DNA from 3 places in the Pantoea sp. SGAir0183 genome. Region 3 is predicted to be linked to each of the others. Evidence: predicted binding sites of a transcription regulator. Region 3 holds the regulator's gene; each other region holds the start of a gene.
The links. Region 3 encodes PurR, which represses purine synthesis genes. Its sites were predicted from a motif close to CANGCAAACGTTTGCNTG; they were not measured.
Positions count from the first base shown of each region.

Region 1 (5,749 bases), 1.6 Mb from region 3:
GACTTCTTCTGGGGGACACCATGTCAGAACCCTCTTTACTTCAGCGACAGGACATTCGTCATCATGTTCGTCATTTACGTCGCGCCTTAACCCCGGAACAGCAACATACTGCCGCCGAACAGCTTGCGGAACACGCGATTAACTTTGCGCCTGTCTCCGACGCCCAAAACGTCGCGCTGTTCTTATCCGTCGATGGGGAAATTAATACGCGTCCGCTTATCGCAAAATTATGGCAGCAGAACAAACGCGTTTATCTTCCTGTGCTTCATCCCTTCTCTGCCGGTCATCTGCTTTTTCTGCGCTATACGCCAGAAACGCCGCTGAGCCCGAACAAGCTACGTATTCCTGAACCGCCACTCGATATCCGGCATATGGTTACGCTGGACGAACTGGATGTGATGATGGTGCCGCTGGTGGCCTTTGATCGCAGTGGTCAGCGTCTGGGCATGGGGGGCGGCTTTTACGACCGCACGTTACAAAACTGGAAACAGCACGCTTTTTTGCCGGTTGGCATCGCGCACGACTGCCAGTTGGTCGATTCGCTGCCTGTGGCGGCCTGGGATATTCCTTTGCCCGCCGTGCTGACGCCGTCAACGTTGTGGTTGTGGGAAGAATAAACCCAGGCACTGTTGTGCGCCTGGGTTTATTATTTTGATAAATCAGTAGAGGAGACGGGCGCGGATAGTGCCAGGGATAGCCTTCATCAGCTGCAGCGCTTTCTCTGCCAGTTCGTGCTCGGCATCGATATCAATCACCACATACCCCATCATGGGTGAGGTTTGCAGGTACTGCGCGGCGATATTGATGCCCTGTTCGGCAAAAATCTGGTTAATTGCGGTCAGCACACCCGGACGGTTTTCATGAATGTGCAGCAGACGGCTTGCGCTGACGCCGTGCATCGGCAAGGACACTTCAGGGAAGTTCACTGCAGACAGCGTTGAACCGTTATCGGAATATTTCGCCAGTTTGCCTGCCACTTCGATACCAATGTTTTCCTGCGCTTCTTCGGTGGAACCCCCGATGTGTGGCGTCAGAATGACATTATCGAACTCACTCAGTGGCGAGACAAACGGATCGCTGTTTGTGGCTGGCTCAACCGGGAACACGTCAATGGCCGCGCCCCCGACCTGCTTGCTGGCCAGCGCGTCACACAGTGCCGGAATATCCACGACGGTGCCGCGTGAGGCGTTGATTAACAGCGCGCCAGGTTTCATCTGCGCCAGCTCGTCAGCAGAGATCATATTTTGTGTCGAGGCAGTTTCAGGCACATGCAGACTGACGACATCGCTCATATTCAGCAACTGCGTCAGGCTTCGCACCTGCGAGGCATTACCCAGCGGCAGTTTATTTTCAATATCATAAAAATACACGTGCATGCCCAGGCCCTCGGCCAGCACGCCTAACTGCATACCAATGTGACCATAGCCGATAATGCCCAGCTTCTTACCGCGCGCTTCGAATGAGCCTTTAGCAATCTTATTCCAGACACCGCGATGGGCTTTGGCGTTCGCTTCTGGCACGCCACGCAGCATCAGCAGCATTTCGCCAATCACCAGTTCGGCGACCGAGCGCGTGTTAGAGAACGGGGCGTTAAAAACGGGAATACCGCGCTTTGCCGCCGCATTTAAATCAACCTGGTTGGTACCGATACAGAAACAGCCCACAGCGACCAGTTTTTCTGCTGCGGCAAAAATCTCTTCAGTCAGTTGGGAACGGGAACGGATACCGATAAAGTGCGCGTCACGGATGGAAGCCTTTAATGACTCGCTATCCAGTGCGCCTTTGTGGAATTCAATATTGGTGTAACCTGCAGCACGAAGATTGTCCAGCGCGCTCTGGTGGACACCTTCCACCAGCAGGAACTTAATCTTGTCTTTTTCCAGTGAAACCTTTGCCATTTCCCAACCCTATTCAGAATTCAACGAGGACTGAACGCAGTCAGCCAGCAGTCAAAATATCAAAAAAAACGCCAGCAGCAATACAAACGATTGCCTGACCGGCTGGCTGGCTGGATTCAGAAGCCAAACTTTGCCGGACAAAATCGTGGGTTGGCCGCATCGGGGAGAATGAACCCGCTGTTGATGACGCTTATGTGACATAAGTCACCAAATTTCAGCCTGGCGAGAAAAGTTTTTTTTTAATTAAAAAAACGCGGGCGCAAATTATGCGCCCGTCGCGTTATTTTTTCAGCGTTTTGACCCCATCCGGTCCGCCAATCAACGCCACATCGGCACCCCGGGTAGCGAAAAGCCCGACGGTGACGACGCCCGGTAACGCGTTAATGGTTTTTTCCAGCTCAATGGGATCCAGAATACGCAGATTATGCACGTCCAGGATGATATTACCGTTGTCAGTGACGACATTCTGGCGATACTCAGGCAAACCGCCCAGCCTGACCAGTTCACGCGCGACGTAGCTGCGTGCCATAGGAATCACTTCAACGGGCAACGGAAAACGCCCCAGCACATCGACTTCTTTCGATGCATCGGCAATACAGATAAACTTTTTAGCCACGGCCGCGACGATTTTTTCGCGGGTCAGCGCGGCACCGCCGCCTTTGATCATCTGCATCTGGGGATTAATTTCGTCGGCACCATCAACATAGATGGCCAGGTCATCGATTTCATTCAAATCAAACACCTGAATACCGAGGCTTTTGAGCTTTTGCGTGGAGGCTTCAGAGCTGGACACGGCACCTTCAATCTGGTGTTTGATGCTGCCGAGCGCATCAATAAAATGGGCAGCGGTAGAGCCTGTTCCCACGCCGACGATCGTACCTGGCTGGACATAATCAAGTGCAGCCCAACCAACAGCTTTTTTCAGTTCATCCTGCGTCATGGTATGTTTAGAACCTGTGCGATAAGAAAATGCGCGTAGTATAAAGCAAGGTTTGCTGAAAATGCTCGGATGCATTGTGCGGATTTAATGCTTTGGAAGCCAGCCCACAAAAATACCCCAGACTTTTGCTCAGGCACATTTGTGGCATCGTAACGTCCACCCTGAAGGAGAGAAAAGAATAATGAAACGCCCGGACTACAGAACGCTTCAGGCGCTGGACGCAGTGATACGTGAACGTGGCTTTGAACGTGCTGCGCAAAAACTGTGCATCACCCAGTCGGCCGTATCGCAACGCATCAAACAGCTGGAAAACCTGTTTGGTCAGCCGCTGTTGGTTCGCACCGTGCCCCCTCGTCCCACTGAGCAGGGGCAAAAGCTGCTTGCGCTGTTGCACCAGGTTGAACTGCTGGAGGAAGAGTGGCTGGGGGACGAAATCAGCGGTACGACGCCGTTACTGCTCTCCCTGGCGGTGAACGCCGACAGTCTGGCCACCTGGCTGTTGCCTGCATTAAAAGACGTGCTGGCCGATTCGCCGGTGCGCCTTAACCTCCAGGTTGAAGATGAAACCCGTACGCAGGAACGTCTGAGACGTGGCGAAGTGGTCGGCGCAGTCAGTATCCAGCCCCAGCCTTTACCCAGTTGTCTGGTTGATCAACTGGGCGCCCTGGATTACCTGTTTGTGGCTTCCCGTGACTTTGCCGAGCGCTTTTTTCCCAACGGCGTCACCCGTTCCGCGTTGCTGAAAGCGCCTGCCGTCGCATTTGACCATCTGGATGATATGCATCAGGCCTTTTTACAGCAGAACTTCGATCTTTCGCCGGGCAGCGTGCCCTGCCATATCGTTAACTCTTCTGAAGCCTTTGTGCAGATGGCCCGTCAGGGCTCAACCTGCTGTATGATCCCGCATCTGCAGATTGAGCGCGAACTGGCGAGCGGTGAGCTGATCGATCTGACACCGGGGCTGTATCAGCGCCGGATGTTGTACTGGCACCGTTTTGCACCGGAAAGCCGATTGATGCGTCGGGTAACCGATGCGCTGATTGCGCATGGTCATCGGGTTCTGCGTCAGGACACGATGGAATAGCGGCCAAAGGCGAAAGTGAAGGCCGGATAAACTGGGGGACGGTGCGTGTCAAACGCGACTCTCTGCCGCTACCGGGCAGCATTCCCGGTCTGCTTATTCTCCTGACAAACCGCCCGGAACCGGACAGCCTGTCCGGGCTTCTGCTGAACTAAAGAGAATAATCCCCTGTGCCACAGCAAGCGTCAGGCGTTGCAGTGAGAGTGTACCCTGCTAAAAGCAGCACGGCTCCATGGCCATCAGGGGCGTGATTTCAGCAGGTGATACCGGGCGCTGAAAAGCGGGAATCAACCAGGGATTGCCCCCGCAGGAATGCGGGGGAAAAGCGCCGCCGGCAAAGGAACAGGCCGACTGCGACAGTCCGTCAGGTTGCTGAGCGATGGAAAGGCACCACATCAGCGGCGCAAAGCGCGCCTGGTAAACACGGCCGCTGATGGCTTCACGACAGCGTCGATAGGCTTACTGTGCCGTATTCGGTTTCATCTCAAAAACCACATCAACCTGGTCATCGAAGTTAATGCTTTGCTGGTCGTAGGTTTCCTGCGCGGAAGTATCGGCCGCTGCCGCGGAGGCTTTAAACATGCGATTCATCGGCATAGGCTGGTAGTTAGCGACCTGATAGCGAATGCTGTAGATTGGCCCCAGTTTGGCGTTAAAGCCTTCTGCCAGTTCTGTGGCTTGCTGAGTCGCATTTTTGATGGCGGCTTTCAGCGCCTGCTGCTTGTAGCGCTCAGGATTGGCGACGCCTAACTCGACGCTGCGAACTTCGTTCAGGCCCGATTTCAGCGCGCCGTCAAGCAGCTCATTCAGCTTGTCCAGCTGGCGGACGGTCACCTGAACCTGACGTACCGCACGGTAACCTTTCAACTGCGATTTACCGTCTTTGGTATAATCGTATTCTGGCTGCGTGGTCAGGTTGGCCGCTTCAATATCCTTTTTCTCGATGCCGTTTTTCTGCAGGAAATCAAAATACTGCGCAACACGACTGTCGACCTGTTTCTTTGCCTCTGCGGCATCTTTCGATGAGACATTCACCACAATTGACAGCGTCGCGATATCCGGGCGGGCATCAACCGTCGCTTTGCCTGACGTCACAACATGCGGTCCGTTTGGCAGTTCATCAGCCTGTGCGCTTAAAGGCAATGCCCCTGCGCTCATCATCGCGACAAGCGCCAATGCTTTCAGTTTCATGAAAGTCCTCCTTGAAAGGTCAGTTCGGTGGCTTCGGGTCCGAAGCCGGCACGCGCATCATATTACGCCTTGCTTGGAGTGAAGGTAATGACAAAAGTTCGGAAAACGGGTCTGGATAACTCGTTTTCGTTTACCTTTTGCTCAAAATCCTGTGATAGCCTGCTGTGCGAGTTGAAACGCGATAAACCACATGACCGCGCCGACCAGCAGGTTGATGAGGCGTTGCGCGCGCGTTGTCTGCAGTAACGGTGCAAGCCAGGCCGCCAACAGGGCTAAGCCAAAAAACCACAACACAGAGGCACTGACGGTCCCCAGGGCGAACCACTGACGCGCGAGGGTATCAGAAAACTGGCTTCCCAGGCTGCCAAGCACAACAAAGGTATCGAGATAAACGTGGGGATTGAGCCAGGTGACTGCCAGCAGGGTGGCAATGATCCGGCCTCGGCTCTGCCGGATATCCAGGCCTGACGCCAGCGCCAGCTCGCGGCGAAAAGCGGTCCGTAATGCGCCCCAGCCATACCAGAGCAAAAAGGCCACACCTGCCCAGGTAATCACGGTCAGCAGCAGTGGCGACTGCTGCAGGAGCGCACTTCCCCCGAAAATCCCTGCGCAGATCAGCACAACATCGCTCAGCGAGCA
Region 1 covers NZ_CP028053.1:857,305-863,053, reverse strand. Annotated here, with positions in the region: gene C1N59_RS04185 (5-formyltetrahydrofolate cyclo-ligase) at 21-617, shown strand; gene serA (phosphoglycerate dehydrogenase) at 660-1,898, opposite strand; gene rpiA (ribose-5-phosphate isomerase RpiA) at 2,179-2,838, opposite strand; gene C1N59_RS04170 (LysR family transcriptional regulator ArgP) at 3,020-3,922, shown strand; gene C1N59_RS04165 (oxidative stress defense protein) at 4,379-5,110, opposite strand; gene argO (arginine exporter ArgO) at 5,252-5,749, opposite strand, start outside.
Region 1: a site for PurR is predicted at 1,978-1,995, ahead of serA (phosphoglycerate dehydrogenase). Genes of this name have one in related genera too.

Region 2 (5,749 bases), 1.3 Mb from region 3:
GTCGATATTGCCCGGTTGAATGAACAACTGGACCAGTTGGACGATCAGGCTGAGCATCAGCGCGCGGCAAAGCAGTTCGATTTGCAGGCGCAGTCAGAATACGAGGCCAACCAGGCGGCGCTGCAACGCCGCCTTCTTCAGCTCAATGACAGGCTGAACAGCCTGCAAGCGGAAAGCCAGCGTGATGCGCTGATTCTGCGCGATGTGAACGGCACTGATCATCGCATTCCCCTGTCGCAGATTGTGGAAGCCTGGCAACCCAACGCGATGAGCCTGACGCAAAAAATGGGGCATTTCTGCCAGCAGGTGTGGCGCTTTATTAGCGATTCGCCTGCCGAAGGAGAAAGCGAGTTTGGCGTGTTTCCGGCGATATTTGGCACGGTGCTCATGGTGCTGCTGATGTCTGTAGTTGTGATGCCGCTGGGCGTTATCGCGGCGCTGTGGCTACATGAATATGCGGAACGCAACGCGTTGACCCGTCTGGTACGCATCGCCGTGGTCAACCTGGCGGGCGTACCCTCGATTGTTTATGGCGTATTTGGGCTGGGCTTTTTTGTCTGGCTGGTGGGCGGCACGGTGGACCAGCTGTTTTACAGCAGCACCTTGCCCGCCCCGACATTTGGTACGCCCGGTTTGCTGTGGGCGTCGCTGACACTGGCCCTGCTGACCTTGCCGGTGGTGATTGTCGCGACGGAAGAAGGGCTTTCCCGCATTCCCGACAGTCTTCGGCAGGGCTCGCTGGCGCTGGGGGCGACCCAGGCCGAAACGCTCTGGAACGTGGTATTGCCTATGGCCGTTCCGGCCATGTTAACCGGCCTGATTCTGGCCGTGGCACGTGCCGCAGGCGAGACCGCGCCTCTGATGCTGGTGGGCGTGGTTAAAATGGTGCCGGAACTGCCGGTAGATGCGGTGTTCCCTTACCTGCACCTCGACAGAAAATTTATGCATCTGGGCTTTCAGATCTACGATCTCGCCTTTCAGAGCCCTAATACCGAAGCCGACCGGCCGCTGGTTTTCGCCACGGCGCTGCTTCTGGTGCTCATTATTCTGTTGCTGAACCTGTTAGCTATGGGCCTGCGTCACCGCCTGCGTGAACGCTATCGCCTGATGACTCAATAACTGACGATGACTATGATGCCCGAAACTGATATTGCGCTAACCGTTGATCATCTGTCGCTCTGGTACGGTGAGCGCCAGGTGCTTCAGGATGTCTCGCTGCAACTGCCCAAAAATCGCATCACCGCATTGATTGGCCCGTCCGGCTGTGGCAAATCAACGCTGCTGCGCTGCTTTAATCGTATGAACGACGTGATTGATCGCTGCCGCATTGAAGGGGACATTCTGCTGGATCAGCAGTCGATTATGCGACCTGCTCAGGATGTCTCTGCGCTGCGTCGCCGGGTCGGGATGGTGTTTCAGCGGCCCAATCCGTTTCCCAAATCGGTTTACGAAAATGTGGTGTACGGACTGCGGCTGCAAGGGGTGCGCGATAAGCGCGTACTGAATGAAGCCTGTGAACGGGCACTCCGGGCGGCGGCGCTGTGGGGCGAGGTGAAAGATCAGCTGGCACAGAATGCGCTGACGCTTTCCACGGGGCAGCAACAAAGGCTGGTTATCGCCCGCGCTATTGCGATTGAGCCGGACGTCCTGTTACTTGATGAGCCAACATCCGCGCTGGACCCGATTTCTACCCTGGTGATCGAAGAACTGATGAGTACGCTCAGGCAGCATTTCACGCTGGTGCTGGTCACCCACAACATGCAGCAGGCTTCACGCGTGTCGGATTACACAGCCTTTATGCATCAGGGATCGCTGGTGGAGTTTGACACCACAGACAGGATTTTCACCACACCACAGGTGCGCCGGACGGAAGATTACATCACCGGGCGTTACGGTTGAAAGGGCAGGGAGCCTGGCTCCCTGAGCATTAATCGTGGGCGTAGCCCTGAGCGGGTAAGGGATGACCATCCAGCCAGGCTTTTCCCTCACGCATGGTCAGTCGGCCTTCGGTAAACCAGTTAATTACCAGTGGGTAGATGGCATGTTCCTGATGCTGAACGCGTTCGGTAATCTCGGCCTCGCTGTCTTCAGCAAACACCGGCACCCTGGCCTGCAAAATGACCGGGCCACCATCCAGTTCATCGGTCACGAAGTGCACGGATGTACCGTGCTCCTTATCGCCGTTTTCCAGCGCCTGGCGGTGCGTATGCAGACCGGGGTATTTCGGCAGCAGCGACGGGTGAATGTTCAGCAGACGGTCAGAGTAATGCGCCACGAAGCCCGGACTCAGAATGCGCATATAACCCGCCAGCACCACCAGATCCGGTGCATACGCATCGATCTCACGCATCAGCTGCCGATCAAAACTGTCGCGATCGTTAAAGTCACGTGCATCCAGCGCTTTTGCCGGGATTCCGGCCTCCTGCGCGCGAACTAAACCATAGGCGGAGGCTTTGTTACTGAACACGGCAGCGACGCTGCCGTGAATACGCCCGTTTGCACAGGCGTCGAGGATGGACTGAAGGTTACTTCCGTTACCCGAAATCAGTACAACCAGCTTTTTCATGAATGAATAACCACACGCTCTTCCGAGTCTGAGGCGTTAATCACACCAATTTTCCAGGCGTTTTCCCCGGCAGCACGCATCAGGTCAACGGCCTTATCTGCGTCAGCCGGGCTCAGCGCGATGATCATGCCCACGCCGCAGTTGAAGGTACGATACATCTCATGACGACTGACATTGCCCGCCTGCTGCATCCAGCCGAACACGGCAGGCCACTGCCAGCTTTTCTCGTCAATCACCGCCTGAGTATTGTCGGGCAGGACACGCGGAATGTTTTCCCAGAAACCGCCACCGGTGAGGTGAGCAATCGCGTGCACATCCACCTGCTCAATCAGGCTGAGGATGTTTTTGACGTATATGCGCGTCGGCGCCAGTAAGTGATCGGCCAGCGGTTTGCCTTCCAGTTGCTCAACCAACGGATCGGTGCCGCTGACTTCCAGAATCTTACGCACCAGGGAATAGCCATTTGAGTGCGGGCCGCTTGAGCCCAGGGCGATCAGCACATCACCGTCCTGAACCTTGCTACCGTCAATGATTTCTGACTTTTCAACCACACCGACGCAAAAGCCCGCGACATCGTAATCTTCGCCATGATACATGCCCGGCATTTCAGCGGTTTCGCCGCCCACCAGCGCACAGCCTGACTGCAGACAACCTTCGGCGATACCGGTGATGACCGCCGATGCGGTGTCCACATCCAGCTTGCCGGTCGCGTAGTAATCCAGGAAGAAGAGAGGCTCCGCGCCCTGTACCACCAGGTCGTTAACACACATAGCAACCAGATCGATACCAATGGCATCGTGACGTTTGAGATCCATCGCCAGACGCAGCTTGGTGCCCACGCCATCGGTGCCGGAGACCAGCACAGGCTCACGGTATTTTTGCGGCAGCGCACAAAGCGCACCGAAGCCGCCTAGTCCACCCATGACTTCCGGGCGACGCGTCTTTTTCACTACGCCTTTAATACGGTCAACCAGAGCGTTACCAGCATCAATATCAACACCGGCGTCTTTGTAGCTGAGAGAGGTCTTATCGGTCACTGCGAGGTCCCCACGCGAGTTGCGGTTGGTGGTTTAATATAAAGCGCGGCAATTCTATCAGCGCAGGCAAACGTTTGCGAGTCTCAGATTGCGTCCCCGACAATTTTCATCAATCCTTATTTTATGCGGTGGATTGCGCAAGCACATGTGGCGCGATGTTAAAAAGGCGGTATAATCCCGCGATTTTTTTTAGCTCAACTCACTCCGGGAGAACAACAATGAAGATCGTGGAAGTTAAACACCCGCTGGTCAAACATAAACTGGGACTGATGCGTGAGCATGATATCAGTACGAAGCGTTTCCGTGAGCTGGCCTCTGAAGTGGGCAGTCTGCTGACCTATGAAGCCACGGCCGATCTGGAAACCGAAAAGGTCACCATTGAGGGCTGGAATGGCCCGGTTCAGGTTGATCAAATTAAAGGCAAAAAAATCACCGTTGTGCCCATCCTGCGTGCCGGTCTGGGCATGATGGAAGGCGTACTGGAGCACGTGCCCAGCGCGCGCATCAGCGTGGTAGGCGTGTACCGTGACGAAGAAACGCTGGAGCCTGTACCTTATTTCCAGAAGCTGGTGTCCAACATTGAAGAGCGCCTGGCGCTGGTGGTCGATCCGATGCTGGCGACGGGCGGCTCCATGATCGCCACTATCGATCTCCTGAAAAAAGCCGGCTGCAGCAGCATTAAAGTGCTGGTGCTGGTCGCTGCGCCAGAAGGCATTGCCGCACTGGAGAAAGCGCACCCGGACGTGGAGCTGTACACCGCCTCCGTGGACCAGGGCCTGAACGACAAGGGTTACATCATTCCGGGCCTGGGTGACGCGGGCGATAAGATTTTCGGCACCAAATAGTGACCTGTTCAGGCGGCTTCATGCAGCACCTTGCTGTCAGCCTGCAGGCGCAGGCCGAGCTGCTTTTTTTCGCAACAGCCAATAACCTTCATCAGCCGACCAGAGAGTCGGCTTTTTTTTGACCAAAAACAGACTATCAACTCAAGGGGACTTTTAATGACTCGTCGCGCTATCGGCGTTAGCGAACGGCCGCCATTACTGCAAACGATTCCGCTCAGCCTGCAACATCTGTTCGCCATGTTCGGCGCAACGGTGCTGGTACCCATCCTCTTTCATATCAACCCGGCTACGGTACTGCTGTTTAACGGTGTCGGGACGCTGCTGTATCTGTTTATCTGTAAAGGCAAGATCCCCGCTTATCTGGGATCCAGTTTTGCCTTTATTTCACCTGTTTTACTCCTGCTGCCGCTGGGCTACGAAGTGGCGCTGGGGGGATTTATTCTCTGCGGCGTGCTGTTCTGTCTGGTCGCGTTGATCGTCAAAAAAGCCGGTACCGGCTGGCTGGATGTGATGTTTCCGCCTGCTGCAATGGGCGCTATCGTGGCGGTCATTGGTCTGGAGCTGGCGGGCGTCGCAGCAAACATGGCAGGCCTGCTCCCTGCTGAAGGTCATGCGCCTGACGGGACAACCGTGCTGATTTCGCTGGTCACCCTGGCCGTCACCGTTTTTGGCTCGGTGTTATTTCGTGGCTTTATGGCCATTATCCCGATTTTGATCGGCGTGCTGGTGGGCTACGCGCTTTCCGCTTTTATGGGCATTGTGGACTGGCGCGGCGTGGAAAGTGCGCCGTGGTTTGCATTACCGACGTTTTATACGCCGCGTTTTGAATGGGTGGCGATGTTAACGATCCTGCCCGCCGCGCTGGTGGTGATCGCCGAACACGTGGGCCACCTTGTGGTCACGGCCAATATTGTTAAGCGTGATCTGGTCCGTGATCCCGGCCTGCATCGTTCCATGTTCGCCAACGGTTTATCGACCGTCATTTCGGGTTTCTTTGGATCCACGCCAAACACCACCTATGGTGAAAATATCGGCGTAATGGCCATTACCCGCGTTTACAGCACCTGGGTGATTGGCGGCGCGGCCATTTTCGCGATTTTGCTCTCCTGCGTGGGCAAACTGGCAGCGGCTATACAGGCGATCCCGGTGCCGGTCATGGGCGGCGTCTCCTTGCTGCTGTACGGCGTCATCGGTGCCTCCGGTATTCGTGTCCTGATCGAATCCAAAGTGGACTACAACAAAGCGCAAAACCTGATTCTGACCTCCGTGATCCTGATCATTGGCGTCAGCGGCGCGAAAGT
Region 2 covers NZ_CP028053.1:1,191,461-1,197,209, forward strand. Annotated here, with positions in the region: gene pstA (phosphate ABC transporter permease PstA) at 1-1,119, shown strand, start outside; gene pstB (phosphate ABC transporter ATP-binding protein PstB) at 1,132-1,899, shown strand; gene purN (phosphoribosylglycinamide formyltransferase) at 1,928-2,566, opposite strand; gene purM (phosphoribosylformylglycinamidine cyclo-ligase) at 2,563-3,603, opposite strand; gene upp (uracil phosphoribosyltransferase) at 3,822-4,448, shown strand; gene uraA (uracil permease) at 4,605-5,749, shown strand, end outside.
Region 2: a site for PurR is predicted at 3,667-3,684, ahead of purM (phosphoribosylformylglycinamidine cyclo-ligase). Genes of this name have one in related genera too.

Region 3 (5,749 bases):
GAAGTTTAAGATCCCCCGTACCGCTAACGAAATGTACCATCTGCGGGATGCAGCACCGGTCAACCGCGAATCCCTTGAAAAAGGCGATCTGGTTTTCTTCCGCATCAACGGGCGTGGAACCGCAGATCATGTCGGGGTTTACCTGGGCAACGGTAAATTCATTCAGTCACCGCGTACCGGTAAAGATATTCAAATCAGTGCGTTGAGCGAAGATTACTGGCAGCGCCATTATATTGGTGCGCGTCGCGTTATGACGCCAAAGACCGTTCGCTAAACGTCCTTCATACAAAAAAGCCGGGAAAGGCAGCTTCCCGGCTTTTTTATTGCCCATATCGCCCCGATTGTGCAGCGGGGTGTTCCGGGCGAAAATGCCGCACTTGCCGGTGATACGGTCTGACAGACAGGACGTATCACCGGCAAGGCTGGACGCGCAGTCAGCCAGTATAGCGTCGCTGCAAACGAATGCGGCTAGTGCAGAATAGCGGTGAAGCTAAACGCGATGATCATCAACAGTGCGGCTGCCGTCGTCATTAATGACAGTTTTAAATCGGTACTCATCCCCTCTCCTTTAACCCTGACGTTTGTAAGGTGATAGCATTTTCACATACGCGTGGGTAAAAATCTCGTTTTATCCGCACAGCCTTGTTAGAATCCCCCCTTTGTTGCGCAACAGCGCGCAATATCGGTTGCGTCCGCGCCCTTTTCAGACGTTATTTCCTGCCCTGATGACTCAATACCGGACAGAAAAGCGATGTTTTTCGCAGAAATAACCGTCCGCTGACGCAAACGTTTAACAATATGCTTATCAATAATTTAGATAGGCCCGGGAGTTCGATTTACATGGCAACAATTAAAGATGTGGCGAAGCGTGCGGGCGTGTCCACCACGACCGTCTCACACGTCATCAATAAAACGCGCTTTGTCGCAGAAAATACCTGCGAAGCGGTGTGGGAAGCGATTCGGGAACTGCATTATTCTCCCAGCGCAGTCGCGCGTAGCCTGAAGGTGAATCACACCAAAACGCTGGGCCTGCTCGCCACGTCCAGTGAAGCGCCCTACTTTGCTGAAATTATCGAAGCCATTGAGAATCACTGCTTCGATAAAGGCTATACCCTGATTCTGGGCAACGCACATAATGACCTGCAAAAACAGCGCGCCTATCTGTCGATGATGGCGCAAAAGCGCGTTGACGGGCTTCTGGTGATGTGTTCAGAGTATCCGGATGATCTGCTGCAAATGCTGGAAGCGAACCGCAATATTCCGATGGTGGTGATGGACTGGGGCGAATCCCGTGCCGACTTTACCGATACCGTACTGGACAATGCTTTTCAGGGCGGTTATCTGGCGGGACGTTATTTGATTGAGCGTGGTCATCGCGATATTGGTGCCATTCCCGGCCAGATGGAGCGTAACACGGGAGGCGGTCGCCATGCCGGTTTCCTTAAGGCGCTGGAAGAAGCGGGTATTCAGCCACGTGCCGAATGGATTGTGCAGGGTGACTTTGAACCCGAATCTGGCTATCAGGCCATGCAGCAGATTCTGTCACAGAAGCAGCGCCCAAGCGCCGTATTCTGTGGGGGCGACATCATGGCGATGGGCGCAATCTGCGCGGCCGACGAAATGGGCCTGCGCGTGCCGCAGGATATCTCCGTCATTGGTTACGACAATGTGCGCAATGCGCGCTATTTCACTCCGGCACTGACCACGGTGCATCAACCTAAAGCCCAGTTGGGTGAGAAAGCGCTGGAGATGTTGTTAGATCGCATTACCAGTAAGCGGGAAGAGTCGCAGACGATTGAAGTCCACCCGACGCTTATTGAGCGACGCTCGGTGGGCTATGGTCCTTATCGCGATTACCGCCGTTAATCCTCGCTCAACCACTCCTGATTTAGCGTTTGCGCATCGCCCAGGTACTGGAGTAACCACCCCAGCGCCGGTGATGCGCGATCTTCCGCCCAGCTGACGCAGCAGGGACTTTCCGGAAACGCCTGTGGTAAGTTCAGCTCTGCCATCTCGCCGCTGTCCAGTAAGGGCCGCGCTAAATGGCCGGGTATCATCGCGACACACAAGCCGGCGCGCACGCAGTCCAGACCGGTTTGCCAGTCCGGGACCACCAGCCGGCGTTGGTTATCCAGCGCCCAGGTCATACGACGCGGTAACGCGCGTGACGTATCTTCCAGCACCAGAGAAGGCCAGTAGCGCAACGCCTCATCATCCAGCGTAGCAACCTGCGTCAGAGGATGCTGATGCGCCACCACGCAACGCCAGTTCAGGGTGCCCATATCGCGAAAGGCGAAACGCCCCCCCACCGGAATCGCCTGTGTCGCACCTATCGCCACATCCACTCGCCCGTCTGCCAGCGCATCCCAGACGCCGTTAAAGACCTCATAGCTGATGTGCAACTCCATGTCGGGAAAATGACGGTAAAAATCCCTGACAAACTGCCGGGTCCGCTGCGGTTTGACGATGCAGTCGACGGCAATACCAATCTGACCGCGCCAGCCGTTGGCGAGCTGTTGACACTGACGTCGTGTGGCATCCATTTTTTTGATAACGCTGCGCCCTTCCCGCACGAAATGCTCGCCCGCCGGCGTGAGAATCACCTCCCGGTGCTGGCGTTCAAACAGCGGCACAGCCAGCCAGGTTTCCAGCTGGCGAACGGTATAGCTGATGGCAGAAGGCACACGGTGCAGTTCCTGGGCGGCCGCGCTAAAGCTGCCACCGCGTGCGACCGCATCCACCACTTCCAGCGCATATTCAGACCACATAATTTGCCTTCAAAATTTTTAACAGCAACAGGCAAATTTTACCGTTTCACAGCGTGAAGTACAGCTTTTACACTGCCCCGCGTTTATTCTGCAACTGATGAGAACCCGATGTCCGCTTCAAAAGGCTTTATTCCCTATCTTGCCGTGCTCAGTATGCTGGGCTTTCTGGCAACCGATATGTACCTGCCCGCCTTCGGCGCTATGCAGCAAAGTTTTAGCACGTCAGCCGGGATGATCAGCGCCAGCATGAGTCTGTTTCTGGCCGGTTTTGCCTGTGGTCAACTGGTCTGGGGCCCCTTATCTGATCGGTTGGGGCGTAAGCCGGTGCTGCTGGCAGGCCTCGCCCTGTTTGCTCTGGGCTGTGCGGGTATGTTGTGGGTAGATAATGTGATCCTGATGCTGGTACTGCGTTTTGTGCAGGCTATCGGCGTGTGCGCGGCGGCCGTCAGCTGGCAGGCGCTGGTCGTCGATCGCTATCCTCAGTCACAGGCTAATAAAGTCTTTGCTACCATTATGCCGCTCGTCGCGCTGTCTCCCGCCCTGGCGCCGTTACTGGGCGCCTGGCTGATCGGCCATTTTCACTGGCGCGCCATTTTTGCGGTGCTGACGGGAATTGCTGTGGCGCTCATCCTGGTCACGCTGCGCCTGCCTTCGCCGCAAAAAAAGCAACGTTCCCCTGCTCCGCAGCCTGGGTTTCTGACGCTGCTGCGCGCACGTGCCTACAGCGGTAACGTACTGATGTATTCCGCCTGCTCAGCCAGTTTTTTTGCATGGCTGACGGGTTCGCCGTTTATCCTGGCTGATATTGGTCTGTCTCCTGCGGATATCGGGCTCAGTTATATTCCCCAAACCATCGCCTTTTTAATCGGCGGGTTTGGCTGCCGTGCGCTGCTCAACCGGTTTTCTGGCGCAACGCTGCTGCCGTGGCTGCTCGGCGTCTATAGCCTGAGTGTCGGGGCGCTGTTTGCCGTCGCGCTTTCGGGAAGCCCGTCACTCACGGCGTTACTGGTGCCGTTCTGCGGCATGGCGCTGGCAAATGGCGCGATTTATCCGATTGTGGTGTCCAGTGCGCTGCTGCCCTTCCCAAATGCCACCGGGAAAGCGGCGGCATTGCAGAACACGCTTCAGCTCGGACTCTGTTTTGCCGCCAGCCTTGCGGTGTCCGCAGGCTTGATCCAGGCTCTGTTTACGACCACGCTAATTATGATGGTGACGATTGGTCTGGCATGGATGGGCTATCAGCTACAGCGCCGCGCCGGCGCACAAACTGATATTGCCTCATCTGCACATCCCTGCCAGGATAATCACTGAGGCAACGATTTGCGTGTTACCCGTTTTCACTGACTGAATCAGGGTCTGCCAGTGTGCCTCCTCTGCCAGACCCACTCGCACTGTCATCATAATAAAAATGTTTCACACAGCCTTCAGGCTGTGACGGCATCTGTGTGAGCAACGCTGCATGGATACCGACGTTTTCTCTTCTCTGTACCCTTTTTGTTGTCTGGCGCAAGGCGTCATCTGTGACTTTTCTCATAATCCTGAGAAACAGCTCCTGCTTTTTCTCAGGTTCTGACGGTTCTGGTGATGGAGTGGCTATGAGTTCATCATGTGTAGAAGAAGTAGGCATCGAACGTAACCATTGGTATCGCATCGTTCAGGAGTTACTGCAAAAAGCCGATATTGAAATTAACGGTTCGCGGCCCTGGGATATTCAGGTTAAACACCCCGATTTTTTCAAACGGGTTCTGCAGAAAGGATCGCTGGGCCTGGGCGAGAGTTATATGGATGGCTGGTGGGAATGCGAGCGGCTGGATATGTTTTTTCATCGGGCGCTGAAGCATAAACTCGACGAGCAACTGCCGCATCATATTCAGGACATCCTGCGTATTGCGCTGGCGCGTCTGGTGAACCTGCAATCCAAAAAGCGGGCCTGGCAGGTGGGTAAAGCCCACTACGATTTAGGCAACGATCTCTTCAGCCTGATGCTGGATCCTTACATGCAGTATTCCTGCGCGTACTGGAAAGACGCCACCACGCTTGAGGCGGCGCAGGAAGCCAAACTCGATATGATTTGCCGCAAGCTGCAACTCAAACCGGGAATGCGCCTGCTGGATATCGGCTGCGGCTGGGGCGGCCTGGCGGCCTTTGCCGCCAGAAATTATGGCGTGAGCGTTCAGGGCGTAACCATCTCGGCAGAGCAACAAAAACTGGCTCAACAGCGCTGTGAGGGGCTGGATGTCCAAATCCTGTTGCAGGACTACCGCGATCTCGATCAGCAGTTTGATCGCATTGTGTCCGTGGGCATGTTTGAACATGTCGGGCCTAAAAATTACCCCACCTATTTTGCTACGGTCGATCGCAACCTGAAGCCTGACGGGATTTTCCTGCTTCACACAATAGGCGCGATCAAAACGGATATGCATGTCGATCCCTGGATTGGCAAATATATCTTTCCGAACGGCTGCCTGCCTTCTTTGCGCCATATCGCCGACGTCAGCGAACCCCATTTTATTATGGAAGACTGGCATAACTTTGGCGCGGACTATGACACGACATTGATGGCCTGGCACGAACGCTTCTTACATGCCTGGCCGCAGCTTGCCGGGCGCTATGACGAACGCTTCCGCCGCATGTTCACGTACTATCTGAATGCCTGCGCGGGTGCGTTTCGCGCCCGCGAGATCCAGCTATGGCAGGTGGTGTTTAGCCGAGGCATAGAGGGGGGATTGCGCGTAGCACGGTAACAGGACGCGCTGCGGTTTGGCGCCGCGCATTGCCCGAACCGGCTCAGGTCGGTTGACTGAGATGCCGGGGCGACGAAACGCGACGGCGCGTCAGCGGTTTCCCGATAAAAAAGCAGCCCTGATAACAGGGCTGCTTTTTTTGCAATACCCGCATGCGGATGACAACAAGATTGTTGCCAGGCGGGCCTTATTCGTGATCGGCTTCCGGCTGATCGGCCTGCTCCGCAAGTGCCTTCA
Region 3 covers NZ_CP028053.1:2,456,283-2,462,031, forward strand. Annotated here, with positions in the region: gene C1N59_RS11415 (C40 family peptidase) at 1-274, shown strand, start outside; gene C1N59_RS11420 (cytochrome bd-I oxidase subunit CydH) at 469-558, opposite strand; gene purR (HTH-type transcriptional repressor PurR) at 841-1,866, shown strand; gene punR (DNA-binding transcriptional activator PunR) at 1,863-2,768, opposite strand; gene punC (purine nucleoside transporter PunC) at 2,877-4,079, shown strand; gene cfa (cyclopropane fatty acyl phospholipid synthase) at 4,364-5,512, shown strand; gene C1N59_RS11445 (riboflavin synthase) at 5,700-5,749, opposite strand, start outside.